One region of the Yersinia enterocolitica subsp. enterocolitica genome, then DNA from elsewhere that is predicted to be linked to it. Evidence: predicted binding sites of a transcription regulator. Region 1 holds the regulator's gene; the other holds the start of a gene.

Region 1 (7,968 bases):
CAAGTCAATAATTGCAAATTCACTATTAAAAAAGGTGGCCTGCGAGCCACCTCAGACTGCTGACAAACCCCAACGACTCGATCTTGCAAGGTGAGGACAGGTAGAAGAGTAAAGCGTCCGCGCCACGGACGGCGCGGCTCGAGCCATCAGGGACGATTTTACGGCGTCTTTATGATCTACCTGTTTTCACCGCTGCGGGCACTTTGTCAATAACCTCAGGCAGCTTAAGTAGCTGCCTTTTTATTTATTACCTAAGCTGGCAGCTCATTACTCTGCTGCAGGTTTTTCTTCTTCAGTACGGTATTTATCTGCCGTCTCTTTCAACAGTTGTTGCAGTTCACCACGCTGATACATTTCCATCAGGATGTCGCAACCGCCCACCAATTCGCCGTCAACCCACAGTTGTGGGAAAGTTGGCCAGTTAGCGTATTTTGGCAGCTCAGCACGGATATCTGGATTCTGCAAAATATCAACGTAAGCAAAGCGTTCGCCACAAGCAGATAGCGCCTGTACAGCCTGAGCAGAGAAACCGCAGTTTGGCAGTTTTGGTGAGCCCTTCATGTAAAGCAGGATGGGGTTTTCTGCTATCTGGCGCTGAATTTTATCAATCGTCGTCATTTCTTGCTTCCTCAAGCCATTTAGTGGCTACAATACTTAGAACCTATCCATTAGGGCTATTTTATTATTGCGTCCAGCCTATTGTAGCGACTGTCACCACTGGAATAAAACGCCATCTTTTGCAGGGGTTTTACTCGGTTAGTTGTGGATTATATTATCAGCTACAAATATGTGCATTTAGAATAACATTTTTGATCCCTTCTCTTCATTATTATCTTCACTGAGGGATACCAGAAATTCGGGTCGACTAACTCGTTGACGTATGGTTGATTTAAGTTCATTAGCCGTGTGAAAAAACGACAATTGCGACGCCATTAACGTTTTCTCACAATATCGACTAAAATCCTGTAGCTCTCCGCTTTTTTATATCCGGAGTTTCGGCAATACTGTGACTCTTCATCTTCATTTCAGGGCCAAGGTTGGTAGCGTTATTATGCGTTTAATACTTACGCTGTTTGTGCTGCTGTTTACCCAGCTATTTCTAAACCTCGCACATGCGTCGCCGCAGGCTCACGTCTCGGCTGAGCAAAAAAAAGGCCAAGTCAGTCAGGCCAGTCCTGATGACCGTAAAAAGCGTAAAGCTGATAAAAATACTAAAAAAGCCAAAATTGATAACAACAAAACCAATAGTAAAAATGTGACAAATAAAATAGCGACCAACAACGATAAAAAGAAAACGGCAGCTACCGCCAGCAAAACCATTAAGAAAAAGGCACAGGAAGTCAGCAAACCTACCAGCCCAAAAGTCACTAGTAGCAAAAAAACGAATATTAAAACTGCTAGCAATAAAAAAGCGGCAGTTAAAAAAACCGAAAAAGTGGCTTACGGTCGCCATCGCAATAAAACCCAAGGTAAAGCCGCGACCGAATTAGTAGCAAATAGTAAAATAAAACTCAGCCCTGCGCATAAAAAGCGCTATCAGCATGCTAAACAGACCGCAATGAGCAAACTGATGAAGCAAGTAGGGAAACCTTATCGCTGGGGTGGCACCTCCCCTAATACCGGTTTTGATTGCAGCGGGCTTATTTACTACGCCTATAAAGATGTCATCAGAATAAAAATGCCACGTACTGCTAATGAAATGTATCATTTGCGCGATGCAGCACCGGTTAAACGCGCTGAATTAGAAAGTGGTGATTTAGTGTTCTTCAATATTGCTAATCGCGGTGTTGCTGATCATGTCGGCGTTTATTTAGGCAACGGCAAATTTATTCAGTCACCACGCACCGGTGAAGAAATTCGTATCAGCATGCTAGACAACGACTACTGGCAAGATCATTATGTCGGCGCTCGTCGTGTTGTGACACCGAAAACTATCCGCTAAACCAAGCACCGCACCCGGTAGCCCTATCGGGTGCTTGTATACCTGTCAAACATACCTGTCAAACTTCAACCAGCCAATATCCCATCAAATAATATGGTTATGCCTGTCATTCCTGTTAAAAGTTGTTAAAATTAATGCCCACAATAAAAATACAACAATTACGATTTTAACCGCTCCTCACCACATCTTAGTGAGCTAACGTTCGGATTTGAGGAGCAAACACCCTGAGCAACCCCGAAAGGAGAGAGCTATGTCTTTTGAATTACCGGCATTACCTTATGCACAAAATGCACTGGAACCGCACATTTCTGCTGAAACGCTGGAATACCATTACGGCAAGCACCACAACACCTATGTGGTAAACCTCAATAACCTGATCAAGGATACTGAGTTTGCAGGTAAATCCTTGGAGGAGATTGTCAAAACCTCCAGTGGCGGTATTTTTAACAATGCAGCTCAAGTTTGGAACCACACCTTTTACTGGCACTGTTTATCACCTAATGGCGGCGGCGAGCCGACAGGAAAAGTCGCCGATGCCATTAATCAATCCTTTGGATCTTTTGCTGAATTTAAAGCGCAATTTACTGATGCGGCGGTAAAAAACTTTGGCGCGGGCTGGACCTGGCTGGTCAAAAAAACGGATGGCACGTTAGCTATTGTCAGCACATCAAATGCGGCGACACCGCTGACGACCGCTGATAAGCCATTGTTAACTGTGGATGTATGGGAGCACGCTTACTATATTGATTATCGTAATGCGCGACCAAAATATCTGGAGAATTTCTGGGCGCTGGTGAATTGGTCTTTCGTTGAGAAAAACTTAGCCTGATAAGACAAGAAGCAAAAGACGCCGGGTAATCATATTACCAACAGAAATAATTAAGGGCGGGTTAACCGCCCTACTTATCACTTCACACCGGCACGCGGCTTAATTAATTCATGACCGCCACGAAGCTAAAGGCAATAATCATCGCCAGTGCACCAACAGTCGTAATCAGCGACATTTTCAGATTGGTATCCATAAGAACTCCTCAGCCGGTTTATTTTAGTAGGGTAAAGGCACATAGTTAGTGCGTTAAATTATTTTCCCACAGTTAAGAAAAAAAATCTTGTGCCCATTACGCACTTTATAACATTGATTACCTCTTCCACTTTTCCTCCAGATCAGCCAAAATTCGCAGTTCATAACTGTATGCCGACTAATAACGTCTAATAAATACTCTCAGACGACCATCTGACTTAGCTCTCCAGCCTACTATCTTGTTTCTGTCTGAGCGGTGTTCGAGTCATGCAGGCAAACGATTAACATAATACTTACCTGCTGTAACAGGTGAGCTTAGGAGTCATTCTTTTTATGGCAACGATTAAAGATGTGGCCAAACACGCGGGTGTGTCTACTACCACCGTTTCGCACGTTATCAACAAAACTCGTTTCGTCGCCGAAAACACCAAGGCCGCTGTGTGGGCAGCCATTAAAGAACTGCATTATTCACCGAGTGCTGTGGCGCGCAGTTTGAAAGTTAATCACACTAAATCAATTGGCTTGTTGGCGACATCCAGCGAAGCCCCCTATTTTGCTGAAGTGATCGAAGCGGTTGAAAATAGCTGTTATAGCAAAGGCTACACTCTGATTTTATGTAACTCTCATAATAATCTGGACAAGCAAAAAGCCTATTTGGCGATGCTGGCACAAAAGCGTGTTGATGGCTTATTGGTGATGTGTTCTGAATATCCGGAACAGCTACTGGGAATGTTAGAGGATTATCGCAATATTCCAATGGTAGTGATGGATTGGGGAACCGCCCGTGGCGATTTTACCGATTCGATTATTGATAATGCATTCGAAGGCGGTTATTTAGCTGGCCGTTATCTTATTGAGCGTGGTCACCGCGATATCGGGGCTATCCCCGGCCAGCTATCGCGTAATACCGGTGGCGGTCGCCATCAGGGCTTCCTAAAAGCATTAGAGGAGGCCAACATCACCCTGCGAGAAGAATGGGTGGTTCAAGGTGATTTTGAGCCAGAATCCGGCTATAAAGCCATGCATCAAATTCTGACACAAAAGCATCGTCCGACTGCTGTATTCTGTGGTGGCGATATTATGGCAATGGGCGCGATATGCGCCGCAGATGAATTAGGTTTGCGTGTACCACAAGATATTTCGGTGATCGGGTATGACAATGTGCGTAATGCGCGCTATTTCTCGCCGGCGTTGACCACCATTCATCAGCCGAAAGAGCGATTGGGTGAAACGGCTTTTGCTATGTTGCTCGACAGAATTGTCAGCAAACGCGAAGACCCTCAAACCATTGAAGTACATCCAAAACTAGTCGAACGTCGTTCTGTTGCTGATGGCCCATTCCGCGATTATCGTCGCTAAGCACAGTTATCATCGCTAAACATTTAGTCTGCCGGTAGCGCCCTGTTACCGGCGGCTAATTCTGCCGAAGCTCATTATCCGTGCCATTAGCATCTCTTAGCCACTCATCATTTAACGTGACACTGTCACCCAAATATTCCAACATCCAGGCTAAGGCCGGGGAATGGTTATTCTGCTCCCACGTCAAGCAACACGGGCTAGCAGGTAAGGGGTCAGCGAGTGTTAAGGCTGCCAGTTTCCCTTGTGCAATCAGGGGCGATACCATATGAGCGGGCACCATGCCAATACATAACCCCTCACACAGACAGTCTATGCCCGTCGCCCAATCCGGTGCCACTAATCGCTGTTGGTTATCCAACGTCCAGGTATCTCGTTTCGGCAAATTTCGCGCAGTATCCTCTAAACAGAGGGAGGGATAAGGCCGCAACTGATCGTCGTTAAGTGGCCCGGTTAGCTGCGCTAAAGGGTGATTGATACTTACTACGCAATGCCAGGTCAGAAAACCCATGTCACGGAAGACGAACCGCCCGCCAACCGGGATGGCACGCGTCGCACCAATGGCCATATCCGCTTGCCCATCCGCCAGCGCATCCCAAACGCCGTTAAAGACTTCATAACGCACCCGCAATTCGATATCGGGAAAATGGCGATAAAAATCCAGCACTAAACGGCGGCTTCGCTGAGGTTTGACAATTTTATCGACCACGATATTTAATTGCCCGCGCCAGCCATTCGCCACTTGTTGACATTGACGACGTGTGTCATTCATTTTTTTGATAACATCACGCGATTCTTTAATAAAAACTTTGCCTGCTTCGGTCAATTCTACATCCCGATGGCGGCGCGCAAATAGCGGCACAGCCAACCACTCCTCCAATTGACGCACGGTATAACTTATCGCAGACGGTACGCGGTGCAATTCTTGCGCAGCAGCGCTGAAACTCCCGGTGCGCGCAACAGCATCCACCACATCTAATGAGTATTCTGACCACATGGTTTTGCGCTTCCTTTAAACGGAATTTTTGACATCAATTTTTTTGATAGCATGGCGCAAATATTACCGTTTCACAACAGAATATCGCGTCGTTAGAATGCCCCCGCAATTAATTTTCGATAACAAAAGTTTTACCTGCAAAAACTATAATTTAGCCAAAGTCATTGGAACCACAGGCAGGCAGCAAACGAACACATCCCGATGAGCTTATATCAATAAGTGATGCGGGTAAGTAAGAGCAGCTAACACCCCTGCGGTTTCAAGGACGAAGGATATAATGAGAAACAACAATGAAAACAACATCGAGCTTCATGTTCTACCTGGCCGGTTTGAGCATGTTGGGGTATCTGGCCACTGACATGTATTTGCCCGCCTTTGGTGCCATGCAACAAGAACTCCAAACCTCCGCCGGCTCCATCAGCGCCAGCCTTAGTATCTTTCTCGCGGGTTTCGCGATCGCCCAACTTATCTGGGGACCCGTTTCGGACAAAATAGGCCGCAAACCGGTGCTGTTAGCAGGGTTAGGGTTATTTGCTATCGGCTGCCTGGGGATTTTATGGGTTGAAACTGCGGCGCAGTTATTGGTTTTGCGCTTTATTCAGGCGGTGGGGGTCTGTTCCGCTGCGGTGAGCTGGCAAGCCTTAGTGGTCGATCGCTATCGCGACGGCAAGGCCAACCGAGTATTTGCGACCATTATGCCATTAGTGGCGTTATCCCCTGCGCTCGCGCCATTACTGGGTGCCTGGTTATTAAACCATTTCAGCTGGCGCTCAATTTTTGTCGTGCTATTGGCGATTACCCTGCTGCTACTGATTCCGACCGCCTTGCTTAAGGAACGGAAAAAAACAGCGCCGGATAACGTAGATAGAAGCAAAAACGCCATTAGTTTCTGGCAGTTACTGAAGTCTCCGGTATTCAGCGGCAACGTGATGATGTTTGCTGCATGCAGTGCCGGTTTTTTTTGCCTGGCTAACGGGTTCACCTTTTATTTTAGGTGATATGGGATATAGCCCGAATGTCATTGGTTTGAGTTATGTTCCACAAACAGTAGCCTTTCTACTGGGGGGATTTGGTTGCCGTAGTGCATTGAGTCGAATCAAGGGTAACACCCTACTGCCGTGGCTGTTGGCCGGTTATGCTATCAGTATGATTGCACTTTATCTGATAGCAACGCTGACGACGCCAACACTGGTGACCTTACTTATTCCGTTCTGCTTAATGGCGCTTGTGAATGGTGCCTGCTACCCTATTACCGTAGCAAATGCATTAATGCCCTTTCCTGCCAGTACGGGTAAAGCAGCAGCGTTGCAAAACACACTACAACTGGGCTTGTGTTTTATTGCCAGCATGATGGTGTCGGCCTATATCAGCCAACCTTTGCTGGCAACCGTCACTGTGATGCTGTCAACGGTAGCTTTAGCCGCATTGGGATATGGCATTCATTGTTATGCGTTGAGGAAAGAAAAAGTCCATACTAATAATAATGACTATAATTGCGTGGAGTCATAATTCCTTGTAAAAATAGTCACTAAGTGAAATTTTGGCCGGGAAAGATTTAGTATTGAGAAAGCTTCCCGGCAAGCCTATACTCGGTTTAACCGATTATAATATCATTTAAAAAAAGCATTATCTTAAGCACTTGCTGGACGCGTGGATTGCGTCACATTTACTCTTATGGATGAGCAGCCCTAAATTAGGGTTTCTTCTTAATCTTCCTCTGTCCGTAATGGATACCAAACACCAACTTTATTGGTATGTATCTGCGCATATAGTTTTTATCGCGGGTCATAAGTCAGAAGAAAGTGATGGAGAAGCTATGAGTTCATCCTGTATAGAAGACCAGAGTATTCAAGAAAATCCGTGGTTTCGCATTGTACAAGAAATGCTGAGCCGCGCTGATATTGAAATCAATGGCTCACGTCCCTTCGATATTAGAGTTAATAATCCAGACTTCTTTAAGCGGGTATTACAAGAAGGATCTTTGGCATTAGGTGAGAGTTATATGGATGGCTGGTGGGAATGCGATCGGCTGGATATTTTCTTCCAGCGCGTTCTCAGAGCTGGTCTGGAGCATCAACTTCCACACCATTTCAAAGATACTTTACGCATTGCTGCCGCACGTATTATCAATTTGCAATCGAAGAAACGAGCTTGGATTGTCGGCAAAGAACATTACGATCTCGGTAATGATCTGTTTAGCCTAATGCTCGACCCCAATATGCAATATTCTTGCGCCTATTGGAAAGATGCGGCCACCCTTGAACAAGCGCAGGAAAATAAATTGCAGATGATCTGTGAGAAGCTGCAATTAGCACCGGGTATGAAGCTGCTCGATATCGGTTGTGGCTGGGGTGGGCTAGCCGCTTACGCCGCGCGCCATTTCGGGGTGTCGGTTTCAGGTGTCACTATTTCAGCTGAACAGCAAAAATTGGCACAAAAACGCTGTGAAGGTTTGGATGTCACTATTTTGCTGCAAGATTATCGCGACCTGGATGAACAATTCGATCGTATTGTCTCGGTGGGAATGTTCGAACATGTTGGGCCTAAAAATTACAGCACCTATTTTGAGATAGTTAAACGTAATTTAAAACCTGACGGTTTATTTCTGCTACATACCATCGGCGCTAATCGTACTGACCTGAGTGTTGACCC
Region 2 (7,733 bases), 400 kb from region 1:
TTCCCACCACATGGCGATAGACCTGATAAGGCAGTAGCGTTTTTTCATGTTTACGCACGTAATACAGTGTTTTCGAATCATTCGCCCACTCAAAGCTGCCCGAAGTATTGCTGATCACTTCCTCTTGCCAAGTGTCGCTTTGTAAATGCTTTACTCGGATATCATATTGGCGACGCGATAAAAAATCCTCAGCGACCGCCAGTAGTTGATTATCTGGACTGACATCCAGCCCCCCCAAAGTATAAAACTCACTGTCCGCAGCGCGCTGATTGCCATCCAATAATGTTTCCCAACTGCTATCAGCCCAAACCGGCTGGCGCACGTAAATGGCATATTCATTACCGGGCTCAAAACGCGTTTGATAGCGGTAGCCATTACGGGTATAGGGGACGGACTCTTCTTGTGGCGGAATACGGGAAACCATTTCCTGATACAACGTCTCACGCAGCGGTTGCTGCGGCTTTAATACTGTCTCGGTGAACTCATTTTCAGCTTGCAAATAGTGCAGAACATCAGCGTCAGTGCGCTCATCATCACGCAGCCAATAATAATCATCTGTACGGATATCACCGTGCATCGTCATCGGATAAGGGCGTTTATCTGCCTTTGGAGGTGTGGTCATTAGTTGAAGTATCCATCTGTGTTCGTTACCGCGAGAGTGACACGATTACTTGGCGATGCCAAGCAGCGACATAGCCTTATTATTGAGTTGAGGAGAGCTCATTCAATGGTAAACAAAATGATAGACAGGTGCAGGATCTGTTATTACCAGCACCTGTTGGGCGTGATTATTAATTCCAGAGTCGCGGGGTCACGTTGGCAGGGTATAGGTGATAGTGCCTGCCTTGCAGTCGAGTACTACTTGGTAGGTTTTATCCCCTTTCTTGCCCCGAGCGGTCAGTGGAACCTGCCAAATGTCATCTTTGCCAGTAATGTCTACCGTGCTAATCCAAACCACCGGGCTATCAGTTCCTAACCCTTTTTTATCCGCTTCCCAGCGCGTTATTCGGTTTTGTAGGAAATCCCGCTTAACTTGCGTGGCAACTTGTGATGGTGTTAACCCGGTACAAGCAGGGACTTTTGCTACCCGCGGTTCCTGAGCCTGTACATGACTGATGACACCAAGCAATCCGCTGGCCACTATCAAGGCGAGTCCTGTCTTTCTCATCATTCCTCCAGATATTATTATTTCTATCCTATGGCCGGAGCAATAACTGAAAGGGGGGTTACCGAGTGAATAGCGCTACAGAATCAAAGCATTAACACTATTTAATTAACACCGAGTAAATTCAATCACGTAAAACTGCTCCAGCCCCGGATAGATATCCTTAATCACTTTTTTCAGTTCATCCAACGACATATTTTCTTGCTCCGCATGGCGTTCTGTCAGGGCATCCAAAGTGATTGGCGTGACAGACTTGACCAAAATGTTGCAGAAAAACACGCCGTCTTCATTACGGCACACGCGCAGGATCTCCCCTGGGCGAAAATCGGATTCACTGCTATCCCGGATGGTGATTGTTTTACGGGAAGCCAGAATATCCGCCTCAAACCGGCGAAAGAAGGTAATTTCACGATTCATTTTAGCTCCTTTTTCACTTTCTGCCGTAATCAGGCAGATTAAGCCGCTTGATTTTCATCAGATTTGGATTTTTTCTCTGGAGCGATTTTTTCTACTTTCGCTTTTGGTTGCCCATCAGCGGAGGCCGCAGGATAGGCACCACGCAGAATTTGCCCGAATGCGTCTTTGTTCTCTGCAAGGAAGAAACTCAAAGCCTCGCGTTGTTCTTCTTCCAGTGTTAAAGGTGACTGTGACAACCACTCAGACAAATTGTCAGCCAAATCCAACATTTTATCGTAGGCATCGGCTTCTTTTTTGGTTGTGAAAGTCATTTTTTCCTCACCCTGTCTTACCACGACGAATTTTATTTCAACGGCCATTGATACGCGTCCTCTTCACTTACAGATTACTGTACATAAACACAGTGCAATATGATTTATTGGAGCGATGCAACCACCATCGCTCCCCACTGTGATTATTTTAATAAACGAGCTTTACAGTTTTTACCTTTGATTTTGCCTTGCTGTAACTGCTGTAGCGCGCGTTTGGCACTGGCCTTGCGGATAGCAACATAAGCATGGACGGGGAACATATCGATTTTACCCACGTCCGCAGCGGTCAGACCGGCTTCACCGGTTAACGCACCCAAAATGTCGCCAGGGCGAATTTTAGCTTTACGGCCACCATCAATGCATAACGTGACCATTTCAGGTTCCAGCAGGGTGTTGGCACTGCGGCTCACCTGCTCGGCTGGTGTCCATTTCAATTTCATTTGCAGATAATCTTCAATGGCATGAGCACGAGTCATTTCTTGTGGCGTGCACAGACTCACGGCAAGGCCACTCATCCCTGCCCGACCAGTGCGGCCGATGCGGTGCACATGCACTTCCGGATCAAACGCCAGTTCGAAATTGACCACCAGTTCCAAGTCTTTGATATCCAGACCTCGAGCGGCAACGTCCGTTGCAACCAGTACCCGACAACTGCGATTGGCAAAACGCACCAACACCTGGTCACGGTCACGTTGTTCTAAGTCGCCGTGTAATGCCAACACACTGATGCCACGGGACTCCAGGGCTTCGTAGACGCTCTGGCAATCTTTTTTGGTATTACAAAACACCACGCAAGAGGCGGGCTGGTAGTGACTAAGTACCGAGATCAACAATGGCAAACGTTTTTCACGAGTAGTTTCGAAAAACACCTGCTCGATAGCCGGCGCTTCATCGCCATCATCAACTTCAACATTCACCGGTTGGCGCTGAACCCGCGCACTGATTTGTTCAATACCGGCTGGGTAAGTGGCAGAAAATAGCAACGTCTGGCGTTGTGGCGGGGTATAGGCAATCACATCATCAATGGCATCGGTAAAACCCATATCCAACATGCGATCGGCTTCGTCCAGCACCAGAATTTTGAGGTCATCCAGTACCAGCGTTTTCTTGCGCAAATGCTCCTGAATACGCCCCGGCGTGCCGACGACGATATGCGGGGCATGCACCAGAGAATCCAACTGATGGCCCATCGGCTGGCCGCCACACAGGGTTAGGATTTTAATGTTCTGTGTAAAGCGTGCTAATCGGCGCAACTCTTTGCTGACCTGATCAGCTAATTCGCGGGTTGGACACAGCACCAAGGCCTGAGTCACAAACTCACCTACGGCAATTTTGTCCAGCAAACCAATGCCGAATGCCGCAGTTTTACCGCTGCCGGTTTTAGCTTTTGCCCGCACATCCTGCCCATTGAGGATTGCCGGTAATGCTGCGGCCTGTACCGGTGTCATCTCGGTATAGCCAAGTTCATTAAGATTGGACAACTGCTCAGCAGGCAGTGTCAGAGAAGAAAAGGAAGTTGTGCTCACGGCAGTAACTCTTATAACTGGATGGAATGGCAGCGATGGCCTGAAGGCGAGCGCAAGATTTTGCCGCGATAATACCAGAGATAGGGCCATTGCCGGAACTATACTGCATCGATACCGGTAAAATGACGTAATTCTCTGCTTCACAGTCGACACGCAATCGTTTTCGTTGCCGTTTTACCCTATACTTGTGCCCGTAAAATTCACCTTGCATAAAATTACTGTGTAACTTTCCCACTGATGTAGGTACCTAACTATGCTGACTATTGGAACCGCTCTGCGTCCGAACGCCACCCGTGTCATGTTGCTTGGCTCCGGTGAGCTGGGCAAAGAAGTGGCTATTGAATGCCAGAGACTGGGGCTGGAAGTGATTGCGGTTGATCGCTATGCAGATGCGCCCGCGATGCATGTTGCCCATCGTAGCCATGTGATTAACATGCTGGATGGCGCTGCGCTCAAGCGGTTGGTCGCGCAGGAAAAACCGCACTATATCGTGCCGGAAATTGAAGCTATCGCCACCGATATGCTGGTTGAGTTAGAAAACATGGGCCAGAAAGTGGTGCCCTGTGCCGAAGCGACTCGCTTGACTATGAACCGTGAAGGGATTCGCCGGCTGGCCGCAGAAACACTGCAATTGCCGACCTCCAGCTACCGTTTTGCTGATACCGAGAGTGCATTTCGTCAGGCGGTCAGCGAGATTGGTTACCCGTGCATTGTCAAACCGGTAATGAGCTCTTCAGGTAAGGGTCAGAGTTTGATTCGCAGTGAACCGCAACTTCAGGCCGCATGGGATTACGCACAACAAGGTGGCCGTGCGGGCAGCGGTAAAGTGATTGTCGAAGGGTTAGTACATTTTGATTTTGAAATCACTTTGCTGACCATCAGTGCTGTTGATGGCATCCACTTCTGTGCCCCTATTGGTCACCGCCAGGAAGATGGCGACTACCGTGAATCCTGGCAGCCGCAGGCGATGAGTGATGTTGCAGTGGCTCGGGCAAAAGAGATTGCCTCACAGGTTGTCAAAGCGCTAGGTGGCTATGGGTTATTTGGCGTGGAATTGTTTGTCTGTGGGGATGAGGTTATTTTCAGCGAAGTTTCGCCGCGCCCACATGATACCGGCATGGTGACCTTGATTTCGCAAAATATGTCTGAGTTTGCCTTGCATGTGCGGGCATTTCTGGGCTTGCCTATCGGCACTATTCGTCAGTATGGCGCGGCTGCATCGGCAGTTATTTTGCCTGAATTGACCAGCCACAATATTGCTTATCATGGGTTAGAAACGGCATTGGTGGGTGATACCCAGATTCGTTTATTTGGTAAGCCTGATATTGCCGGTAAACGGCGGTTGGGAGTGGCGCTGGCGGTAGCGGATGACACGGATACGGCGATTGAGGTAGCAAAGCGTGCCGCGAGTGCGGTCGTCGTGACAGGCAAATAATCAGTTACATATGGATAACCCGAGGTTAATGACAAAGTGCCCGCAGCGGTGAAAACAGGTGGATCATAAAGACGCTGTATTTTCTTTGTTAAAACAAGCATCCCTGATGGCTCGACCCGCGCCATCCGTGGCGCGGACGCTTTACTCTTCTACCTGTCCTCACCTTGCAAGATCGAGTCGTTGGAGTTTGTCAGCAGTCTGAACCCGCCATTTTTTGGCGGGTTCAGACTGCTGGAACAGCTAAGCGCTAGAAGCTTACCCCTCGTACGGGTCTTCTATTTCGTCCGCATCCTGTTCATTATCGCGACGATAATCAGACTCATCATGTTCATCAAAGTCAGTATCTTCAAAGATAGCCATGGCTTGTGGATCATTCTGGTGCCGCTCACGGATTTCTGCGGCCACCAAGGCAATCGCCTCACCACTGCTCATCCCTTCCGACATGAATTGATGAATACGTTCGACAGCTTCTTGCTGTTCCTCATGAGAAAGTGAAGGCATACCCGCTAACATTGATTCATCTCCTACATATAATTGATTTAGTATACCTGTTTATTGCTGCCTGAGGTGAATTGAGTGCTGCCGACCAGCAGCCACAAACATAGGGTAATTTATGCTAATCTTCCCCACCGCGGATGGCGAAAATACCATTTTGCCCCCTAATATGGCTACCCGAAAGAAAAGAATAGTGACTCATGAGTGTGAAATCCCTGACCTTCAAAACCTTGCCTTATCAGCCTGATGCCCTGATTCAACAATTTGCCCCACTGGCTCATCAAGCCTGGGCCATGTTGTTACATTCCGGATTTGCTGAACATCCCCATAACCGCTTTGATATTCTGGTCGCCGATCCGCGAGTTACCCTCACCACGCGGGGCGAGCAAACAGAGATAATCAGTGCGCAAGGCCAGGAATTCTCCAGTGAAGACCCTTTTTCTTTATTACAGCAACAGTTGGACCAATTTCTCCGCCCGCTATCACCCCACCCTGACCTGCCGTTTTTAGGCGGAGCATTAGGGCTATTTGGCTATGATTTAGGGCGGCGTGTTGAGGTATTACCGGCACTGGCCGAGCAAGATATTACCTTGCCGGATATGGCTGTTGGCCTGTATGACTGGGCATTAATTGCCGATCATCATTTGCAAAAACTGACGTTGGTGTGTCACGGCGATGCAGAACAGCGCCTGCGTTGGTTACAGCAACAAAGATGTGCAGCTGCCACTCAGCCATTTAAATTAACCAGCCAGTGGCAGGCCAACCTGTCGCGAGAGCAATATGGCGAAAAATTCCGTCAAATTCAGGAATATCTGCACAGCGGCGACTGCTATCAAATTAATTTAACCCAGAGATTCAGCGCAGAATATCAAGGTGATGAATGGCAAGCTTTTCTGTCATTGAGCCGCAGTAATAGAGCGCCCTTTTCGGCTTTTATTCGTTTGCCACAAAACACCATTCTGAGTGTGTCACCAGAGCGCTTTTTATGGCTGGAAAATCACCGCATTCAAACTCGCCCTATCAAAGGCACCTTGCCGCGACTGGATGATCCTGAACAGGATAAGTTGCAAGCTGAACGGTTAGCCAACTCAGAGAAAGATCGCGCTGAAAACCTGATGATAGTTGATTTGCTACGCAATGATATTGGCCGGGTCGCGCAAGCGGGAACCGTGCGCGTGCCTGAATTGTTTGTCGTCGAGCCTTTCCCAGCGGTATATCACCTGGTTAGTACCATTACCGCGACGCTGCCCACCGAATCCCCACCAACCGCATTATTACGGGCCTGCTTCCCCGGCGGGTCGATAACCGGTGCGCCGAAGATTAGAGCCATGGAAATCATTGAGCAACTGGAACCCCAGCGCCGCAATGCCTATTGTGGCAGTATTGGCTATATTAGTTGCTGTGGCACAATGGACACCAACATCACCATCCGTACCCTGCTGACTGAGAACGGTAAGATATATTGCTCAGCTGGCGGTGGCATTGTGGCCGACAGCCAGGAACAGGCTGAATATCAGGAAACATTTGATAAAATTGCCCGAATACTGCCTTTACTGGAAGATGATGAATAAGTGAGCGATTCTGTGAGTGACCAATTTGTGAGTCAATCAGGGCAAACTTTGTCTGAATTTATCAGCCGATTCCAGCTACAACAGCCGCAACCTGGCAGTTTTTCTGCCAATAGCCACCATGCTGCGGTATTAATTCCTATTGTTTGTCGGCCTGAACCTACATTGCTGCTAACCCGGCGCTCAGACCATTTACGAAAACATGCCGGTCAGGTCGCTTTCCCCGGTGGCAAAGCTGATCCACAAGACAGCTCGCTGATTGAAACGGCTTTGCGGGAGGCCGAGGAAGAAGTGGCTATTCCGGCATCCGCCGTACATGTATTAGGGCAACTGGCCCCACTCGACAGCTCCAGTGGTTTTCAGGTCACCCCGATTGTCGGCCTGGTTCCTGACAATATTACCTTTCATGGTAATGAAGAAGAGGTCGCCGGGCTGTTTGAAATCCCGTTGTACGAAGCACTCAGACTGTCACGCTACTATTGGCTGGATATTCATCGTGGGGGAGTCAATCACCGGGTCTATCTCTCATGGTATGAAAGCCAGTTTATCTGGGGTTTGACGGCAGCCATCATTCGCCGTCTGGCGCAGCAGGTCAATATTTGACGCTAAAGGCACAGGGTAAACATGGGGAATGAGTGACCAGCTTCACAGCCTTAAGGCTAAAAAAGCTGAATTACAGCATAAAGCGATCTCTATCACCCCACTACATCGATTTTTACTCTACTTTCCCCGCACAAGCATTTTAAAAAAACTGTAAATTGCTCTGTCAGCGTTATGAAATACCTGTAAAATATCTTTCATCACTATAAACCACTA

Evidence for each region. Region 1 encodes PurR, which represses purine synthesis genes. Its sites were predicted from a motif close to CANGCAAACGTTTGCNTG; they were not measured.
Region 2: a site for PurR is predicted at 3,570-3,587, ahead of purT (formate-dependent phosphoribosylglycinamide formyltransferase). Genes of this name have one in related genera too.

What each region holds. Positions count from the first base shown of each region.
Region 1 is NZ_LR590469.1:948,598-956,565, reverse strand. Features, by position in the region: gene FGL26_RS04450 (Grx4 family monothiol glutaredoxin) at 268-618, opposite strand; gene FGL26_RS04445 (C40 family peptidase) at 1,052-1,942, shown strand; gene sodB (superoxide dismutase [Fe]) at 2,193-2,771, shown strand; gene cydH (cytochrome bd-I oxidase subunit CydH) at 2,875-2,964, opposite strand; gene purR (HTH-type transcriptional repressor PurR) at 3,297-4,322, shown strand; gene punR (DNA-binding transcriptional activator PunR) at 4,378-5,316, opposite strand; partial or broken gene punC (purine nucleoside transporter PunC) at 5,607-6,825, shown strand; gene cfa (cyclopropane fatty acyl phospholipid synthase) at 7,133-7,968, shown strand, end outside.
Region 2 is NZ_LR590469.1:1,344,058-1,351,790, forward strand. Features, by position in the region: gene FGL26_RS06440 (S9 family peptidase) at 1-622, opposite strand, end outside; gene yebF (protein YebF) at 812-1,168, opposite strand; gene yqfB (N(4)-acetylcytidine aminohydrolase) at 1,274-1,582, opposite strand; gene FGL26_RS06455 (YebG family protein) at 1,621-1,941, opposite strand; gene dbpA (ATP-dependent RNA helicase DbpA) at 2,037-3,419, opposite strand; gene purT (formate-dependent phosphoribosylglycinamide formyltransferase) at 3,673-4,854, shown strand; gene FGL26_RS06470 (YoaH family protein) at 5,110-5,367, opposite strand; gene pabB (aminodeoxychorismate synthase component 1) at 5,550-6,920, shown strand; gene FGL26_RS06480 (CoA pyrophosphatase) at 6,921-7,520, shown strand.